4 regions of the Staphylococcus sp. GDY8P57P genome follow, and region 2 is predicted to be linked to each of the others. Evidence: riboswitches for the same ligand, from Rfam matches in the RefSeq annotation. Region 2 holds a riboswitch; each other region holds the start of a gene.
What was found. A riboswitch is a leader RNA that binds a small molecule or an ion and turns the genes downstream of it on or off. The one in region 2 is predicted to bind thiamine pyrophosphate.

Region 1: it holds a riboswitch for thiamine pyrophosphate, as region 2 does, so the genes downstream of both, thiC (phosphomethylpyrimidine synthase ThiC) here and KA878_RS06465 (ECF transporter S component) in region 2, are expected to answer to the same signal.
Region 3: it holds a riboswitch for thiamine pyrophosphate, as region 2 does, so the genes downstream of both, KA878_RS07750 (thiamine phosphate synthase) here and KA878_RS06465 (ECF transporter S component) in region 2, are expected to answer to the same signal.
Region 4: it holds a riboswitch for thiamine pyrophosphate, as region 2 does, so the genes downstream of both, tenA (thiaminase II) here and KA878_RS06465 (ECF transporter S component) in region 2, are expected to answer to the same signal.

What each region holds. Positions count from the first base shown of each region.
Region 1 covers NZ_JAESLK010000007.1:99,889-104,926, forward strand. The annotation lists gene thiC (phosphomethylpyrimidine synthase ThiC) at 1-1,675, opposite strand, end outside; TPP riboswitch at 1,860-1,963, opposite strand; gene KA878_RS03270 (zinc ribbon domain-containing protein) at 2,079-2,294, opposite strand; gene KA878_RS03275 (PTS mannitol transporter subunit IIBC) at 2,674-4,233, shown strand; gene KA878_RS03280 (BglG family transcription antiterminator) at 4,307-5,038, shown strand, end outside.
Region 2 covers NZ_JAESLK010000018.1:247,294-252,331, reverse strand. The annotation lists gene KA878_RS06470 (ABC transporter ATP-binding protein) at 1-612, opposite strand, end outside; gene KA878_RS06465 (ECF transporter S component) at 625-1,200, opposite strand; TPP riboswitch at 1,290-1,389, opposite strand; gene graF (glycopeptide resistance-associated protein GraF) at 1,857-1,976, opposite strand; gene auxA (lipoteichoic acid stability factor AuxA) at 2,126-3,421, shown strand; gene KA878_RS06450 (class I SAM-dependent rRNA methyltransferase) at 3,609-4,781, shown strand; gene KA878_RS06445 (hypothetical protein) at 4,839-5,038, shown strand, end outside.
Region 3 covers NZ_JAESLK010000019.1:175,186-180,223, reverse strand. The annotation lists gene KA878_RS07765 (FUSC family protein) at 1-596, opposite strand, end outside; gene KA878_RS07760 (putative quinol monooxygenase) at 763-1,047, opposite strand; gene KA878_RS07755 (pyruvate MFS transporter) at 1,416-2,696, opposite strand; TPP riboswitch at 3,285-3,394, shown strand; gene KA878_RS07750 (thiamine phosphate synthase) at 3,460-4,050, shown strand; gene thiO (glycine oxidase ThiO) at 4,043-5,038, shown strand, end outside.
Region 4 covers NZ_JAESLK010000022.1:28,521-33,558, forward strand. The annotation lists gene fabZ (3-hydroxyacyl-ACP dehydratase FabZ) at 1-435, shown strand, start outside; gene KA878_RS09410 (YwpF-like family protein) at 502-945, opposite strand; gene KA878_RS09415 (single-stranded DNA-binding protein) at 1,133-1,531, shown strand; gene KA878_RS09420 (transglycosylase family protein) at 1,875-2,567, shown strand; TPP riboswitch at 2,851-2,954, shown strand; gene tenA (thiaminase II) at 3,032-3,721, shown strand; gene thiD (bifunctional hydroxymethylpyrimidine kinase/phosphomethylpyrimidine kinase) at 3,714-4,535, shown strand; gene thiM (hydroxyethylthiazole kinase) at 4,528-5,038, shown strand, end outside.

The sequences.
Region 1 (5,038 bases), on a different contig from region 2:
ATTGTTCTTTATATGAATCACGAATCTCATGTGACAATTTCATTGAACAGAATTTGGGTCCACACATACTACAGAAATGTGCAATTTTTGCAGCTTCAGCGGGTAAGGTTTCATCATGAAATTCTCTTGCGCGTTCTGGGTCTAATGATAAATTGAATTGATCTATCCAACGGAATTCAAAGCGTGCTTTACTAATCGCATCATCGCGAACCGTAGCACCTGGTAAGCCTTTCGCTAAGTCGGCTGCATGCGCTGCGATTTTATATGTTACAACACCATCACGAACATCGTCTTTATTTGGTAAACCAAGATGTTCTTTAGGTGTTACGTAACATAACATCGCTGTGCCATAACTTGCAATTTGGGCTGCACCAATGGCAGATGTTATATGATCATATGCTGGCGCGATATCAGTGACTAAGGGGCCTAATGTATAGAATGGTGCTTCTTTACAATAGAAATCTGCTAAATCCTGGTTCTCTTTTATTTTATACATTGGGATATGTCCTGGTCCTTCAATCATGACTTGCACATCATGTTTCCAAGCAATTTCAGTTAATTCACCTAGTGTTTTAAGTTCTGCAATTTGGCTTTCATCGTTAGCATCATAAATTGAACCTGGACGTAAACCGTCTCCTAGAGATACTGCCACATCATATTTGTTTAAGATTTTACAAATATCTTCAAAATGCGTATATAAGAAACTTTCTTCATGATGTGCAAGACACCATTGCGCAATAATTGATCCTCCACGCGATACAATACCTGTTAAACGATTGACAGTTAGTGGAATGTAATGTAACAACAAGCCAGCATGAATCGTGAAGTAGTCGACACCTTGTTCGGCTTGTTCAATTAACGTATCTCGATAAACTTCCCAAGTTAAGTCTTCAGCTACACCGTTTACCTTTTCCAAAGCTTGATAAATTGGTACCGTACCTACTGGAACTGGTGAATTACGAATCAAATATTCGCGAGTAGAATGGATGTTCTTACCTGTCGACAAATCCATCATCGTATCTGCACCCCAGTGAATTGCCCACACCAATTTCTCGATTTCCGCTTCAATCGAAGATGAAACGATGGAGTTACCAATGTTCGCATTAATCTTAACTTTAAAATTCTTTCCAATAATCATCGGTTCTGATTCAGGATGATTGATGTTACTCGGTATAATCGCACGTCCTCTCGCAATTTCTTCTCTCACAAATTCTGGGTCTACTTGTTCACGAATCGCAACGAATTCCATTTCTTTAGTGATAATGCCTTGTTTCGCATAATGCATTTGGGTTACAACTTTATCTTTCATTGCACGTTTCGGTTGATAATGAAAAGGGTGTGCTACATAGTTTTTATGACCATCTTTCTTAAAGCCATTATCAATCGATTGAACCTTGCGTCCTTCATAGCATACGACATCTTCACGTTCAGCAATCCATGATCTTCTATTTTTTGGAATCCCTCGATTAACATTTACCTCATAACTCTCATCATGGTAAGGTCCCGCTGTATCGTACACTATTATTGGTTCATTTTTAAATGAACTACTTTCAAGTTGCGTATCCGACAACTCAATTTCACGAAATGGAACTTTGATTTCGTCGTTCTTTCCTGTTTTAAAGATTCGTTTGCTCGCTGGAAAATTCTTTTTAAAATTAATCAATTCTTGTTTCATATACATAACCTTCCTATGCCACTAGGTATATCTCAAATGACTGATCAATACATGCACAAAAAAACATTCAGCTGAACACTGAATGCATAAGAAAATAAGCAAAGTATATTAAACAAATTTATATGTATCTTAAATTATTAAAGTGAAAGTGAACAAACCTTTTAACTTTAATATCTTTTAGTCTAAATGTACTCACTTGCTTCCCTACGCTAGTATTAACTAGATCAGGTACGAAGGGTTGGAGTTTTAAACTCCTTTCAGCCACTTAAAGCACCCCTAGCAGATGATATTGTATTACAAGCATAATTGTACCAAACGTGTCATATTACTACAAATTAAGATTTATTGTGCATAGAAAAACAGTGGTCTTAATAACCACTGTCTAAAATTCTATTTACTTAACTTATCCACCAAAGAATAAATCAATAATATCACTTGTTCTATTTTTATCAGTTTTATAAAACTCTGTATAACCACAATTCTTGCAAGTGATTGTTTTAAAGTTGTTATGTTGGACATCAAACATCTTAGATAGTCCAGAACCTGTTGCCGATAGTGTCCCCTCTTCCACTTCTGTATGTCCACATTTCACACAGCCGTTTCCTGCATTCCCAGTCATACACAACACTCCTTTATTGTTTCTTACTTATTTTATAGCCTATTTATTAATCGCTAATCTTTAGATATTAAATATCTCCAGTTGAATTACACGTTTGTTTTAAAGATGTTTGACATCACTCTTTTAATTCTCAAATTATAGATAAGTCATCTTATAAATAACAATCTAAATTCAGGATTTTCGGCAAAATATATGCAAAACTTGGCTTTCAGATTTGCTCGCTAATTACTTCTATCCAAACCCTAAACCCATTCTCCATGACCTTGCCACACTGTTGTCACATTTACTGTGACAAAGTGGCATTTTCTTTATGTTGAAGACGCTTTCTTACGCCCTTACAATTGAAGTATCAAATCAGAATAAAAAAAGAGGTGTAGTTATGGCTCAAACAGAGACACAAGAGAAAAAAGGTCTCGGCCGTAAAGTTCAAGCGTTTGGTTCATTCCTTAGTAGTATGATTATGCCAAACATCGGTGCGTTTATCGCATGGGGCTTTATTGCTGCGATTTTCATTGATAATGGCTGGTATCCTAATAAAGAATTATCTCAATTAGCAGGACCAATGATCACGTACTTAATTCCATTACTTATCGCATTTAGTGGTGGTCGTTTAATTCACGACTTACGTGGTGGTATCGTTGCAGCGACAGCAACTATGGGGGTTATTGTTGCATTACCAGATACACCAATGTTACTTGGCGCAATGATTATGGGACCACTTGTTGGTTGGTTAATGAAGAAAGTTGACCAATTCTTACAACCTAGAACACCACAAGGCTTTGAAATGTTATTCAATAACTTCTCAGCAGGTATTCTAGCATTCATTATGACAATCCTTGGCTTCAAACTATTGGCGCCAATTATGCAATTCATCATGCACATCTTATCAGTAGCAGTTGAATTCTTAGTACACTTACACTTATTACCAATTGTAAGTATCATCGTAGAACCAGCTAAAATTTTATTCCTTAACAACGCGATTAACCATGGTGTATTCACACCACTTGGTACTGACCAAGCCGCAAGTGCAGGTCAATCTATTCTATTCGCAATCGAATCAAACCCTGGACCAGGTATCGGTATCTTATTAGCGTACATGATCTTCGGTAAAGGTACTGCTAAAGCAACTTCATATGGTGCAGGTATCATCCACTTCTTCGGTGGTATTCATGAAATTTACTTCCCATATGTATTAATGCGTCCATTATTATTCATCGCTGTTATTTTAGGTGGTATGACTGGCGTAGCAACTTACCAAGCAACTGGTTTCGGATTCAAGAGTCCGGCTTCACCAGGTTCATTCATCGTGTATTGCTTAAATGCACCTAAAGGCGAATTCTTACACATGGTATTAGGCGTATTCTTAGCAGCACTTGTTTCATTCGTAGTTGCCGCATTAATTATGAAATTAACTAAAGAACCTAAACAAGATTTAGAAGCAGCAACAGCAAAAATGGAATCTACTAAAGGTAAAAAATCTAGCGTGTCATCTAAATTAACTGGTGCCACTACTGGTACTGGCGCAGCTGGCGTAGCAGCAAACAAAGCTGAAGGTGACAATCATACAGAAGCTTCATCAGAAGACGAAGAAGAAGACTTACTTGATAACTACAACACTGAAGACGTAGACGCGCATGACTATAGCAATGTTGACCATGTTATTTTCGCATGTGATGCGGGTATGGGTTCTAGTGCAATGGGTGCAAGTATGTTACGTAATAAATTTAAAAAAGCAGGCATTTCAGACGTTAACGTTACAAATACTGCAATTAACCAATTACCAAATAATGCACAACTTGTTATTACACAAAAAACATTAACCGACCGTGCAATCAAACAAGTTCCAAACGCAATTCATATCTCAGTGGATAACTTCTTAAATTCTCCACGTTATGAAGAATTATTAAACAACTTGAAGAAAGATCAAGACAAAGCATAATTAAATAGTTTAGGAGTCGAACATAGCGCGATTGCTTCCTATGTTCAGACTTCCTTCAAAGGGGGGACACACCATGTTAATGAGTACACGTGAAAAGGAAATCATTGAACTGCTAATTAAGTATTACGGTCAATACGTCACGATTTATGAAATTGCTCAACAACTTGGCGTGTCCTCTCGTACAATTCATCGTGAATTAAAAGGCATTGAAACCTACCTTCAAGGATTCAATATGACACTTGAACGTGCGAATAAAAAAGGCATTAAGTTGTCTTGTAACGATGACCAAATTCAACTTTTAAAACAAGAAATGGCCCAACACGATACGATTGACTTGTCTGTTGAAGAACAAAAAGCGATTATCTTATACGCACTGATTCAATCCAAGCATGCGGTGAAGCAATATAGCTTGGCGCAAGAAATTGGCGTATCTGTTCAATCATTAACCAAATTACTTGATGACTTAGAGAAAGATCTCGCAAGCTATCAACTTAACCTTTATCGCAAACGTGGTGAAGGGGTATATCTTGATGGCCCTGAATCGAAGAAACGTGAGTTCTTAAGTCAATTGATGGTAAATAACTTAAATAGTACAAGTGTTTACTCCGTCATCGAGAATCACTTTGTCTATCAATCGATTAATCAGTCACAACAAGCGTTAGTCGATTTGGATAGCATCTTTAAGATTGAACGTATCTTAATGGATTACTTAGGCCAATTGCCGTACACCTTAACGGAGTCGAGCTACCTTACCTTAACCGTCCATATTGTATTGAGTATTGCGCGCATTCAAAATGGAGAGTAT
Region 2 (5,038 bases):
TTCATAATTCAATAAGATGACTCTATCGACATGCTCCCAAATATGTTCAACTTTGTGTTCGACAATAAGCACAGTTTGATCAGACCATAACTGAATAAGTCGTTGCCACAAATCAGCTGTAGCATCTACATCTAACATGGCAGTAGGCTCATCTAAGAAAAGCGTATTAGCTTCTTGTAAAATAGTTTCAACAATAGCGAGCTTTTGTTTCATACCGCCACTAAGATGATTAACGAATGTATTGTCCGTAACATTTAAATCAACCGATGCTAAAGCATTCTCTATAAGTGCGTCCATTTCATTGCGTGGTACTTGTTTATTTTCTAGAACGAAAGCAAGTTCTTCATACACTTTAGGCATACAAAACTGCGTATCTGGATCTTGAAAGATGACACCAGAATGTGGATCGATTTCAAGTTCATCATATTTCATAGGTAACTCAATTAGATTTGGCACAATGCCACTTAAAACATTAAGCAATGTGCTTTTACCAGATCCTGAAGGACCTAGTAAAAGCACTTTTTCTTTATCTTTAATTTCAATATTCAAATTATCGAAGATTTTACGTTCGCCATTCGGATATTTCAGACGTAAATTTTTCGCTTTTAACACTTTAATTTCCCCTTATAGGTTGTCGTAGTCTTTTTGAGAAGCAGGGCGGAATAATTTCGTCACACCTGTTTGATCTAATGCTTTAACAATGAGATAAGATAATAAGCCGGCAATGACAATACCGCTAATAGAACGGAATATAATGAATAAAAGAAGATTCCATCCTGCGACTTCAGCTAAATAACCGTAATAATAATCAACTGGAAATGAAATTAATGCAGTTGCTAATCCAGCTAATACAGCAACCATTAATGATCTAGATTTGTATTTAAAAATAGCAAAAATAATTTCACAAGCTAAACCTTGAAGAATTGCATATACAATTGTAGGAATATCAAATTTCCCCATAACAATTGTTTCACCAGCACCTGCAGCAAACTCTGCAATAAGTGCAATACCAGGTTTAGGAATAATTAAATATGCGACGATAGCTGCCATAAACCATACGCCATATGTTAATTGTTCAATATGAACACCGGCAACTTGCGCCACGTTATACGCAAACCACCATAAGTTATAAATTATCGCAAATACTACTGCAATCAGAACAGTTACAAGGATTTCTGAAAGCTTTAAACCTTTTGACATGATATTTCCTCCTAAAAAAACGCACAACCATCCGTAGAAAGTTGTGCGTGAATTTAAATAAAAAGTTTTATATGTATTTACTACAATTATTTATATTAGCAACACTTTCCTACGCTAGTTTTAACTAGTTCAGGTTCAAAGGGTTCGAGGTAAAACCTCATCTCAGTATACACACCCCTAGTGCGTTTTATATTTAATTTATTTTAAATGTATGACTTTTATGAATTAATGTCAAGGCGATTTTAATTAAATTAAATAAAATGAAAGAAAAATCGATGGGAGTGGGACAGAATTCTTTTAAATTCGTCGTATCCCCAACCTGCTTTGCTTGTAAAATCACTTTCGTGATTTTTTGTGTTGGGGCCCCGACTCCCAGCTTGCTTTGTTTGTAGAATTTCTTGATGAAATTCTCTTTGTTGGGGCCCCGACCCCAACTTGCTTTGCTTGTAGAATTTCTTGATGAAATTCTCTTTGTTGGGGCCCCGACCCCAACTTGCTTTGCTTGTAGAATTTCTTTATGAAATTCTCTTTGTTGGGGCCCCGCCCGCAAGGGTGACTAGAACTGATAAAAGCTTGAATTAAGCGCCTTCTCAGTTCGGTTAGCTACGCAAATGAATGAGTGAAACTGTAGCCTTTATAAATAATTGCTTTAGTAATTAATCTAAAGTGTCTTGAACATCTTTTTTAGTTTGTTCGATGTCATCAGTTTTTTCTTCTTTTTGTTCTTTTAATTTTTCTTCTACTTCTTTTGCTTTTTTAGCATCTTCGTTTGTCATAATGAACACTCCTTGTTAGATTAATGTTTACAATTTAAGTTTACCCATATAAAACTAGGATAAACTTATATAGGTCTCAAGATGTATTTTATTGTTTAATAAAGACAAGATTAACATCTTACTATATAATGAATTTTGAGGTGAACAGTATGTCTTTTCTTAAGAAACACACCGAGATTATTTTTAGTTATATTGTCGGTATCGTTTCACTCTTCACGGGTCTCATAATACTTATAAATTTACCTTTAATTAATCAATTAAAGGATAAAGATAAAGTTGAATTAAAAATTCATAATTTATGGGATTTCCTTAATGCATTCTTCAGTGAAATTATTAGAGTGATGAGTAGGTTCATAGGCAACTTTCCTATTATTAGTGCAGTCATAATTATTCTGTTTGGTATTCTTGTAATGCTTATTGGTTATGCATTATATAGAACTACGAAATATGATTACGACATCTCAATTTTCTTTTTAATTATTGGGATTTTATACTTCCTCATTTCAATTACTTTAATGACTCAAGTATATAGTTTTTGGGCAATTATTTTTATTATTCCTTTTATTATTCACACAGGCTACATTGTATATAAAGATGAACTTAATGTTGCTAATAGAAAAAATCATTACTTATGGATTATCTTTTCTTATGGAATAAGTTATTTAATTACTCAAATTTCTTTATACGGCAAAATTGATGCCAATGAAATTGCACCAATAGATATTTTAAGTGTAAATACATTTTTCTTAGTAATGTGGTTATTAGCGCAAGCTTCAATTTGGAATTTCTTATTCTTAAGAAGATCCTTACCATTGACTAAAGAAGAATTGGGAGAAGAAGAACCAGAATTATCAAGAACAAGTAAAGGAAATGTTTCGAATCAGTCTAAAGTTCATTTTAAACAGCTTCAAGATAAAACATCAGAATATGCACGTAAGACGAGAAGAAGTGTCGATTTAGAAAAAATCAGATCAAAACGTGATAAATTTAAGAATAAATTCAAAAATGTATTTAATATTGAAGAAGATGATATTCCTAATTGGATGAGACGGCCGAAATGGATTAAACCAGCGTATGTAGAAATATTCTGTGGTTTCATTTTATTCCTATTTACATTTATTGAATTTAATAACAGAAATGCTTTATTTGTATCAGGTGAATGGGAACTATCTCAAACACAATATGTTGTTGAATGGGTAACTTTATTATTATTAATGCTAGTTATTATCACTTATATTGCAACGACATTTACACATTTCTTAAGAGGTAAATATTATTATTTACAACTCTTTATGGTTAGTATTCTATTCTTTAAATTGTTAACTGAATTTGTAAACATTATGATTCATGGATTATTATTATCAATCTTTATAACTCCAACGTTAATCTTAATGTTGATAGCGGTTATTATCGCATTTACGTTACAATTGAGAGAAAGACCTTAATGCGTTTAATTTTGATAAGGTGGTAACGTGAAATCTATGGTGACGAAATAGACTTCACGTTCCGCCTTTTTTGTTTAATGTTGTTTTGTGTAATGATAATTTTATATTTGTTAAACTAGTGTTGAATGATAACGAGAGTATTGTATAAAATTCAAACTTAAAACAATCTAAATAGGAGCGTTTGAAAATGAAAATAGCCACATTAAATAGAGGTAAAGAAACAAAGTATTTGAATTACTATCCGCTAGTAGATGAAGCGGATATTTATAACAATGATCATTTAAAAGAAGGCGACTTATTTTACATTATGAATGGTCAAGAACAGTACATTGCAACCGCATATGTTGGACGCCAACATAAGGGGCTAGGTTGGATATTAAGCTACGATCAAAATGAAACAATTAATACATCTTTTTTCGAAAAAAGATTTGAAATTGCATTACAAGAACGTGACTATTATTATCATATCGAAGGTACTAATGCGTTTAGATTATTCAATGCAGAAGGCGATGGCGTTGGTGGATTAACGATTGACAACTACGATGGCCATTTATTGATTCAATGGTACTCAAAAGGAATATATAAATTCCGCTATAATGTCATTGAAGCGATTCAGAAAGTATTTCCATTTAAGTCAATTTTTGAAAAAATGCGTTTTAAAGATTCTGAATATACAGGTGGACATGTATTAGGAGAAACGCCTGAATTTCCAATAGTTATAGAGGAAAATTTCACATTTTATAATGTAGATTTAGATGATGGCTTGATGACAGGCATTTTCCTAGATCAAAAAGAAGTCAGAAAGAAATTACGAGACCACTTTGCAAAAGATAAGCATATACTTAATTTATTTAGTTATACTGGTGCATTTTCGGTTGTAGCTGCTAAAAATGCGACTACAACAACAAGTGTGGATTTAGCCAATCGTTCACGTAGTTTAACGGAAGAAAACTTTGGTTTAAATGGTATTGATCCTAAGAGCCAGTATATTTATGTAATGGATACATTTGATTTTTACAATTATGCTGCGCGACACGGCAAAGTATACGATACGATTGTGATTGATCCACCGAGTTTTGCTCGTAATAAGAAGAAGACATTTTCAGTACAAAAGAATTACGATGATTTAATTAATGGTGCATTAAATATACTTGCTCCAAATGGGTCTCTATTATTATGTACAAATTCAAGTGCTTTTTCATTGAAAGCCTTTAAAAATGTTATTAAAACTACACTTAATGAAGCAGATGTAGCATATGATATTGAGGAAGTTATGGGGTTGCCTAAGGATTTTAAAACGCACCCACACTATAAGCCGTCAAAATACTTAAAAGCTGTATTTATTAATATCAAGCATTAAATCATTAAAAATGGGTATACATGTTTAATGAATGATTTAAGAAAGGTGTGTCTTTAAATGGGCATTATGAATAAATTTACAAGTGGCGTTACAAATAAAGTTGGAAACAAAGTTTTAAATATTGAAGAAATTAAAGAAAAAAGTAACTTACCGACTACTAAAGAAGAATTAGCTGAACGCAGAGCAAAAGCGGAAACAATTGTGAAGAAAAAATCATTATTATCATCAAGCATGAGTATTGTGCCAATTCCTGGACT
Region 3 (5,038 bases), on a different contig from region 2:
GCTGCTTTGGCACTCTCTTTAAACTTGTCAACATCGTTATAATTGTGCATTAATTCTTTAATCATGTTAAAGTCAGCATTAATTGCTCTATTTTCAATCTTTTGCTTTTGGAAAAGGATTGTCAAAATAACTACAAATGTAGCAATCGCACCACCAATAAGAATGGCAACACCGCGGTACAGTGCTTCATTTGGTGCTACTGGCAAGTTGCTCGGTAAACAAAATGTTACAAGGAAGAAAGTTGAAGACGGTCCAGCTATCTTCAATGCACTGAAGATATAATAAGGAATGACCGTAACTAATAATAATGTCACACCATATAGAATCGGTTCAGTAACCGTAAGTGTTCCCAGTATCATACATACGGCAAATGAGAGTGAACATAAGATAACTGTTCTAATCATTGAACGTGGTGAGCTTTTGAACACATAAATATGTGCCAATGTCCCAGTTGACACGAGCAATCCTAGTGCGAAATTACCTAGGAAATAACCTAATAGAGCTGGGATTATTAATAACAAGCCCTGTCTGATACCTTTCATCGGGTCAACTTTACTTGTATCAAATGTGATAAGTGATTTTAAAACATTTCCCAATGTTATCTTTCCTTTCTATAAAACATACATATTCAATGATAACACTTTTTATTCGTTTATATGATAGTGATTGTTCAAATAATAAAAAGGTAGGATTGAAATCATCGCTTCACAATTGACTTCTTATCCTACCTTAGTAATGTTTACGTTATGAAATTAACTTTAATTATTTTACTTCAGCTACGTCGATCACTGGTTTTTCTGTAATATAGTTACCGATATTTTCACTAAACACTTTAAAATGATCTGAATGATTGTGTGCTTCAACAGCAGCTTGATCTTTATAGTTCTCTACAACTACGAACGTATTACGTTCACTTACATCTTCATAGTGACTATAAAATGTATTACCTTCTTCTTCACGTGCATGTTTGACTAAATTCGTCATTAAATCTAAATAAGCAGCACGATGTTCTTCACTTACTTTAAGTTTTGCATTAATAATAATCATACATTTCACCCTCAATTTGTGATTTATTCACTATCATCTTACCACTTCCACACATATAAAACAGGGAGTGGGACAGAATTCTTTTTAAATTCGTCGTCTCACTCCCAACTTTCTTTGCTTGTAGAATTTCTTAGTGAAATTCTCTTTGTTGGGGCCCCGACTCCCAACTTGCTTTGCTTGTAGAATTTCTTGATGAAATTCTCTTTGCTGGGGCCCCGCCCGCAAGGATGACTAAAACTGAGAAAAGCTTGATTTAAGCGCCTTCTCAGTTCAGTCAGCTACTGCGTAATTGCAAAATAGCTTAATTATATTATTTATGTCCCAGTCTCGACTATTTATCTAGGCATAATGCCCTAGTTTATATAAAATTATTTTAATTCACGACTTTCATCTTTAATCAATGGTTTATCTGGTGATACAAATAACCATAAAATTGCTGCGATAACTGCTGGAATAATTAGCAATTGGAAAGTCATTGTCCAACCAAGTGATGCTACTAATGCACCAGCTAAGAATGGACTTAATAACGCACCAATGTTACCCCATAAGTTCATCCAACCAGATACAGTACCTGCGAAGTTTCTACCAATGTCATTCGCTGCAGCCCAGCTCATACCCATTGATACGCCCATACCACCTAAACCAAGTGATAACCAGAAAATAGTTACATATAAATTATCAGTATGTACTGCAAAGAAAATTGAAACTGCAAATACGATGAAACCTACAATAGCAATCAAACCTCTTGAAATAAATCTTGATTGACCACTGCGTAAAATTTTATCTGAAATCGCACCAGCAGATAAAATTAAAATAAACATAATGAACCAAGGTAATGAACTAATCGCCATGTCTTTAAATTCTACATGATATTGTTCAGTTAAGTACGTTGGTAACCAAATTAAGAATAATGAAATAACAAATTGTACTACAAAGTATTGACCTGCAATCGCATAGAAACTAATACGACGGAAGAATTGATTCCATGGTGGTAATGATTTCGTTGTTTGAACAAGGTCACGATTCTCCATAATGAAATGTTTCTCTGCGTCATTAACCATACGATGTTGTTCAGGTAAATCTTTCGCAATAATTCCCCATAATATTGCAATTAAGATACCTGCCACACCAAAGATATAAAATACTGCTTGCCAGTTAAATGCGTTTACAATAGCAATTGTAATGACAGGTGCTAATACAGGCCCAAAATATGAACCAGCAAGTAACATACTTGATGCTCTACCTTTCTCATCTTTAGAGAACCAGTTTGCATTAAACACGGCGTTTGATGGATACATAGGCGCTTCCCCGATACCGAATAAGAAACGAACTAAATATAATAAACCGTGATGTTTAATCATACCTGTTAAAATGGTGAAAGCACTCCACCATACTAAAGCAATTGTAATCATCTTACGTGGTCCGAATTTCTCAGCTAGCATACCTGAAGGTACTTGCATTAAAGCATAACCTAACGAGAAGAATGAAGCTAATAGACCAAATTGTTGTTTTGTCATATGTAAATCTTCCATCATTTGCGGGGCAATATACGAAATGTTGGATCTATCCATATAGGCGATTACACCTATAATAAAAAATGCTAATGCAAAAAACCAACGAACACTACTTTTCTTTTGTCTTTGTACCATAACCTCTTTTTCCTACTTCCTCTAATTTGTTGATTCTAAATATGTTGTCTAATATACTCACAAGACTCCCTATTATACAAAAATAACTCCCTTATAACCCTTACCATCATAGGGTTTTTAGCATTTATTTTTATTTATATTACCAGGTTTTGAAATCGTTTTCAATATCTTATTTAAAAGTTCTTTTATTAAATTGTACATCGTTCGTTACTTTATTCACTAATTGCGTCATTTGGGAGTGGCGCAGCATTCTTTTCACATTCATTGTCCACTCCCAGCTTGCTTAGCTTGTAAAATCACTTTCGTGATTTTTTGTGTTGGGGCCCCGACTTCCAGCTTGCTGTGTTTGTAGAATGTCGTAATGTCATTCTTTGTGGTGGGCCCCACTCCCAAGGATGACTAGAACCGACAAAAGCTTAATTTAAGCGCCTTCTCCGTTCAGTCAGCTACTGAGAATTGGTGAAATAGGATCATTATATGATTGATGTCCCTTGCTCTTCCTATTAAAATTTGAACTCTATTCGAAAAAATTGTAGAATAAATTTGAAATCAAACGTGAATCATAATTATTAAAAATTAAATAGATAATTTATCCACTGGAAGTGCCTTTGTTTAAGGCTGAGAGTAAAGAAAGAACTTTATAATTCCTGGAACCTGATCCAGTTTGCACTGGCGTAGGAAAGTGGCTTGCTAAATAACGTTCTATATAGACCAACGCTATTTCCTACGAAGGAGATAGCGTTTTTTTCATTTATTAGGAGTGATAGCCATCTTTATAGCGATAACAACTTACAAACATTTAACAGCGTCAGATTTACAACATTTTCTTGATATTAGTGAGGGGATTGATGGTTTACTCTTTCGTACCCCTATGTCTAGAGATGAGTTGCGTTCTTTTCTCAGCATATTAATCGTTGCTGGATTCCCTAGAGATAAAATCATTGTCCATAGCGATGTCGAATTATTAGAAGCGCTAAATCTTACACGTTTACATTGTCGCGAGATGGACACGTTGGCATTCCACTATAAAGAACACCATCCAGAGGTGCAGGTTAGCATGTCAACGCACTCGGTTGACACTGTTAAACAGGCTTATCGACATCACTTGGATTATGTCTTTTATGGTCATATATTTCCAACCGCTTCTAAGCCAAATCAGCAACCTAGAACATCGTCCGAAATCAACGATGTTTTGCACGTGCCTATCCCGATTTATGCCATAGGTGGTATGACGGAAGATACGATACATCAACTGCCGCCTGGCTTTGCAGGTATTTGTGCAATCTCATACTTTATGAACGCATCTTTACAACAAATTCAACATCTACGAAAGGAGTGGTTGAAAGATGCATGACGTTCTTATTATTGGTTCTGGTGTCATCGGAATGTCCATTGCAAGACACCTTAGTCACACGCATCTCGACATCGCAATCGTTGACCGAGATATACCTGGTAAACATGCATCCTATAAAGCTGGTGGCATGTTAGGTGCTCAGAATGAATTTACAGAAGATAGTGATTTATTTCGACTTGCACTCGAGTCGCGAGACCTCTTTCCTGAATTATGCCAATCTTTACAAGATGAAACGGGCATTGATATTCAATATCAAGCATCTGGATTAATTAAAATTGCGAATCAACCTAGTGATGTAGCCCATTTACGTGCACAATATCAATTCCTACACGCATTAGATCACAATGTTGTTGCGCTCTCAGACAATGACTTGGCCGATTTAACGAATGGTAATGTCTCTGCAGCAGACATGGCTATTTATATCCCAAATGATGGACAAATCAATGCGAATCATTATACGAAAGCATTGTTTAAATCTCTGCAACAACGTCACATTACGCGCTACTTTAATACAGATGTTACTGACATTCATCGTCTGAATGGCTACTATCAAATCGCATCATCTAAAGGTGATTTATATGCTAAAAAGGTTATCGTTGCAGGTGGTGCATGGTCATCTCAACTATTAAAGCAGTATCAACTACCACGTGAGGTTGTTGGCGTTAAAGGTGAAGTCCTACTTGTGGAACACGATAATTTACATTTAAATCAAACGGTATTTACGACCAATGGATGTTATGTTGTGCCAAAACAACCCAACCGTTATTTAATTGGTGCTACTAGTGAATTTGATAATTATTCAGTAGGTAATACAACGCAAGGCATTTCCTGGTTGAAACATTATGCAACAGCACGTATTCCTGAACTTGCAAACGCACGTGTACTCAAACAATGGTCTGGCGTACGTCCGTACACAGAGAGTGAACTGCCAATTATGGACCAAATTGATGATGGCTTATATATGATTACCGGTCACTATCGTAATGGT
Region 4 (5,038 bases), on a different contig from region 2:
GAAACAATTTTCGATTATAATCAAATTAAGCAAATTATCCCACATAGACAACCATTTTTACTTATTGATCGTGTAGTTGAATATGAAGAGGGCAAGAGATGTGTTGGACTAAAACAAGTATCTGGTAATGAACCATTTTTCCAAGGGCACTTCCCAGATTATGCTGTTATGCCTGGTGTATTAATTACTGAAGCATTAGCACAAACAGGTGCTGTTGCTATGCTTAACAGCGAAGAGAATAAAGGAAAAATTGCATTGTTTGCTGGAATTGATAAATGTAGATTTAAAAAACAAGTAACGCCTGGTGATACGCTAATGTTAGAGGTAGAAATTACTAAAATCAAAGGTCCAATCGGAAAAGGTACAGCAAAGGCTACGGTAGATGGCCAACTCGCTTGTAGTTGTGAATTAACTTTCGCTATCCAAGATGCTTAAACCAAAACATGCTTTTATAATCAATATAAATAGGAGTGGAACATTGAATTGTGTTCCACTCCTATTTTATTCTCTTTCAAATTTTTCTTCTTTTAGTTTAGGTTTAGATTGCATCATACGATTAAATGTTACTTTTAATTCCTCACCTGACAGTCCTTCATCAACTAATTGTTCTAATAAACTCTCTGCATAAACTTGTCGTAAGGTGTAAATATGACAATCTAATACAATTGACATTGTTGTTTCGAATTCAGAAATACTTTTGATTGTAGCATCAAAAAGTGCAGGATCATTCGAAGGGCGTGTTATCACGACTCTAATATCTAATAGTGTTTGATCATCATAATATTTTTTCATTGTTTCATAGTGCGCATTTGAAATGACAACCTCTAGAAGCCAACCAGTACCACTATTTTCTTTATTGATGATTACACCATCTTCTAGCTCAAATTCAGTTATACCTCCATTTTCATTAACAATTTGAAAACGTACAGCTTTAAATGTCTTCACTTCATCACATCCCCAAAAAAATTAAAATTATGCAAAAAATGAAATTATCAATAATCTAATATGAGTTTTACAATTATTTTCTTTAAATATATCAAACTTTGAGTATTAATAGGAATAAAAATCTTAAAAATAGAATTTTGACGCCATAGTTATAAATGAATACTATAGTTGTAGAAGGAGGTGACACATGCTAAACAAGATTGTGATAGTAGGTCGGTTGACCAAAAAGGCACAAATATTTGAGAAAGAGGAGGTGAAGATAGCCACGTTCTGTGTTGCAACAGAACGTAATTATAAAGATGACAACAATGAAATAGCTTGTGATTATATATTTTGTAAAGCTTTTGGTAAAACAGCTACCAATATTGAATTGTATACTGAGCAAGGCGCTTTAGTAGGTATTACTGGTCAAATGAGATCACGTAAATACGATAAAGAGGGCCAAACGCAATTTGTGACCGAATTATATGTTGAAACAATTAAATTTATGTCCCCCAAATCCAAAAATAATGATATTCTCCCTGACACCTCATTCAATGAAGACACTTATTCATACGATCACCTAGAAGTGATTGATATAAACTAATGTTCTATTAACTCCATCCCTATTTACTATAAATAACTTCTTTAATTATACTCATGGCCTCTCTTATATTATCAATTTTATAAGAGAGGTTCTTAAATTTTTAATATAATTATCTGAAAGATTTCATTAGTATTACAAGAGATACTTATATATATAGCTACTCAAAACCGTCATGAAAGTCCATAACTAAAAAATAGGATTACAGTACGTTTGTAATTTGGATGTAAAAAAGTACTGGCTTTTTTTATTTCACTGTAACCTACTATGGTTTTATGGATGTTAAAGTGTTACTTGTAAAATTTATTATTAAGACACAAACAAATCTAGGAGGATATATATAATTATGAAAAAGACAATTATTGCTTCATCATTAGCAGTAGGTTTAGGAGTAGTTGCTGGCAACGCTGGACACGCAGATGCGAGCGAAGCTCAAGTAAATAAAGCTGAATTAGCACAATTAGCACAATCAAATGATCAATCATTAAATAATAGCCCTATCCAAGAAGGTGCATATAACGTAACATTTGATTATGAAGGTTTCACTTATCATTTCGAATCAGATGGTACTAACTGGAGTTGGAACTATGCACAAACAGGCTTAGTTTCACCACAACAAGATGTTAGTGAACAAGCATCAGCTGCTACTAACCAAACTTCAGCTGAACAAGTAGCTTCTTCACAACAATCTAGTCAAGCTCAACCAACACAAGTACAACAAGCACCACAAACTCAACAAACACAACAACCACAAACTGAAGCTACAACTTCTAACTCAAGTGCTTCAAGTGGTTCTTCTGTAAATGTAAACAGTCATTTACAACAAATTGCACAACGTGAATCAGGTGGCGACATTACTGCTATTAATCCAAGTTCAGGTGCAGCAGGTAAATATCAATTCTTACAATCAACTTGGGATTCAGTAGCACCTGCTCAATATAAAGGTGTATCACCAGCACAAGCACCAGAACACGTTCAAGATGCTGCTGCTGTTAAATTATATAATACTGCAGGTCCATCACAATGGGTAACTGCTTAATTTAGCAATATAATAATATTAATTGAGTAGGCTGGGACATAATAAAGTGTCTCAGCCTGCTTTTTCATTTTGACAATAGATGACTGATTTGAAAATACGCTTAAATCAAGCTTTTTTAGCACTAGTTATCCTTGCGGGCGGGCCCCAACAAAGAGAATTTCACTAAGAAATGCTACAAGCAAAGTAAGCTAGGGAGAACAATGAGTTTATTTTATTTCTGTCCTCTCGCTTTCTGTTTTATTTGATAAATCCTAATCAATTTGATATCGTTAAATTAATAAGATAATGCTACTAGGGGAGCCATTGCCAATGGCTGAGATGATTAAATTCAGACCCTTATAACCTGATTTGGTTAATGCCAACGTAGGAAAGTAGTAATGTATATGTTATGTTCTCTTTATTGAATGATAGCTACATTTCTACGTTGAAATGTAGCATTTTTTAATTTTAAGGAGGATATGACTATGACATTTTCAACTGAGATTAAAGAGGCTTCACAACCTATTATTGAAGATATCTATAATGATGGGTTTATTCAAGACCTTTTAAAAGGGAAGTTAGACGCTCAAGCAGTACGTCAATATTTAAGAGCGGATGCATCATATTTAAAGGAATTTACAAATTTGTATGCACTTCTTATCCCAAAAGCACCAACAATGAAAGATGTTAAATTTTTAGTTGAACAAATTGAATTTATGCTAGATGGTGAAGTTGAGGCACATGAAATTTTAGCAGATTACATTAATGAACCTTATGAAGAAATTGTTAAAGAAAAAGTATGGCCTCCAAGCGGTGATCATTACATTAAACATATGTATTATCATGCCTATGCACATGAGAATGCGGCGTATACAATAGCTGCAATGGCACCATGCCCTTATGTATATGAAGTTGTAGCTAAAATGGCATTAGAGGATCAAAATCTAAATAGAGATTCTGTAACTGCAAAATGGTTTGATTTCTATAGTACAGAAATGCGTCCATTAATAGAAGTATTTGATAATTTATTAGATGAATTAACAGCAAATTGTACAGAACAAGAAAAGCATGATATTAAAGAAAGTTTCTTACAAAGTACGATTCACGAACGTAATTTCTTTAATATGGCTTATACTAACGAACAATGGAACTTCGGAGGCGACAAAAATGCATAAACCTAAAATCGCTTTAACAATCGCGGGAACTGATCCATCAGGTGGCGCTGGTGTAATGGCCGATTTAAAATCATTTCATGCCTGTGGTGTCTACGGCATGGCAGCTATTACAAGTATCGTTGCGCAAAATACTAAAGGGGTACAACATATCCATAATCTTGAGACAAGTTGGGTTCAAGAACAATTAGATAGCGTCTTCAATGACGAATTACCACACGCTATTAAAACAGGTATGATTGCGACTCATGAAACAATGGCGTTAATTCAACAATATTTGAGACAACATTCAGATATTCCATACGTTATCGATCCAGTCATGTTAGCTAAGAGTGGCGATTCGTTAATGGATGATGAAACCAAGAAACATTTACAGAATACATTACTACCTTTAGCAGATGTCGTCACGCCTAATATTCCTGAAGCAGAGGAAATAACAGGCATTAAAATAGACACGGAAGAAAATATTCGTAAAGCAGGCAATATCTTTATTAATGAAATAGGCAGTAAAGGCGTTGTCATAAAAGGTGGACACTCTGCAGATTTAAACAATGCTAAAGACTTCTTATTTACTAAGGATGATGTGTATACCTTTGAAGATCAACGCTTTGACACTAAACATACGCACGGAACTGGATGTACATTCTCAGCAGTGATTACTGCAGAACTGGCTAAAGGTAAATCTATCTATGAAGCGGTTAAAAAAGCGAAGAAATTTATTTCATTGAGTATTCAATATACGCCAGAAATTGGTCAAGGTAGAGGACCGGTAAACCATTTTGCATATATGAAGAAGGTTGGATTAGATGATGAATAATTTGGAACGTTTAAGACAAGAGAATCCTTTAGTTGTCTGTTATACAAATGATGTCGTGAAAAACTTTACGGCAAATGGATTACTTAGCATTGGTGCTAGTCCAGCAATGAGTGAAGCACCTGAAGAAGCGGAAGAATTTTATAAAGTTGCAGGGGCGTTACTTATTAATATTGGTACGATGACTAAGGCAAATGAACAAGACATTTTGGAAATAGGTAAAATAGCGAATCAGCAAGGAACACCCATTGTATTTGATCCAGTAGCAGTTGGTGCTTCTTCGTATCGCAAAGCATTTTGCCAAAAATTCTTATCAGAAGTGAAAGTATCAGTTATTAAAGGTAATGCTTCTGAAATTTTAACGTTAGTAGATGCAACAACAACGATGAAAGGTACGGATGGTGAAACTGACTTAGACGTTGTTGAAATAGCTAAGCGTGCCCATGAGAAATTGAATACAGCCATCGTGTTAACTGGTAAAGAAGATGTTATTGTCCAAAATAATA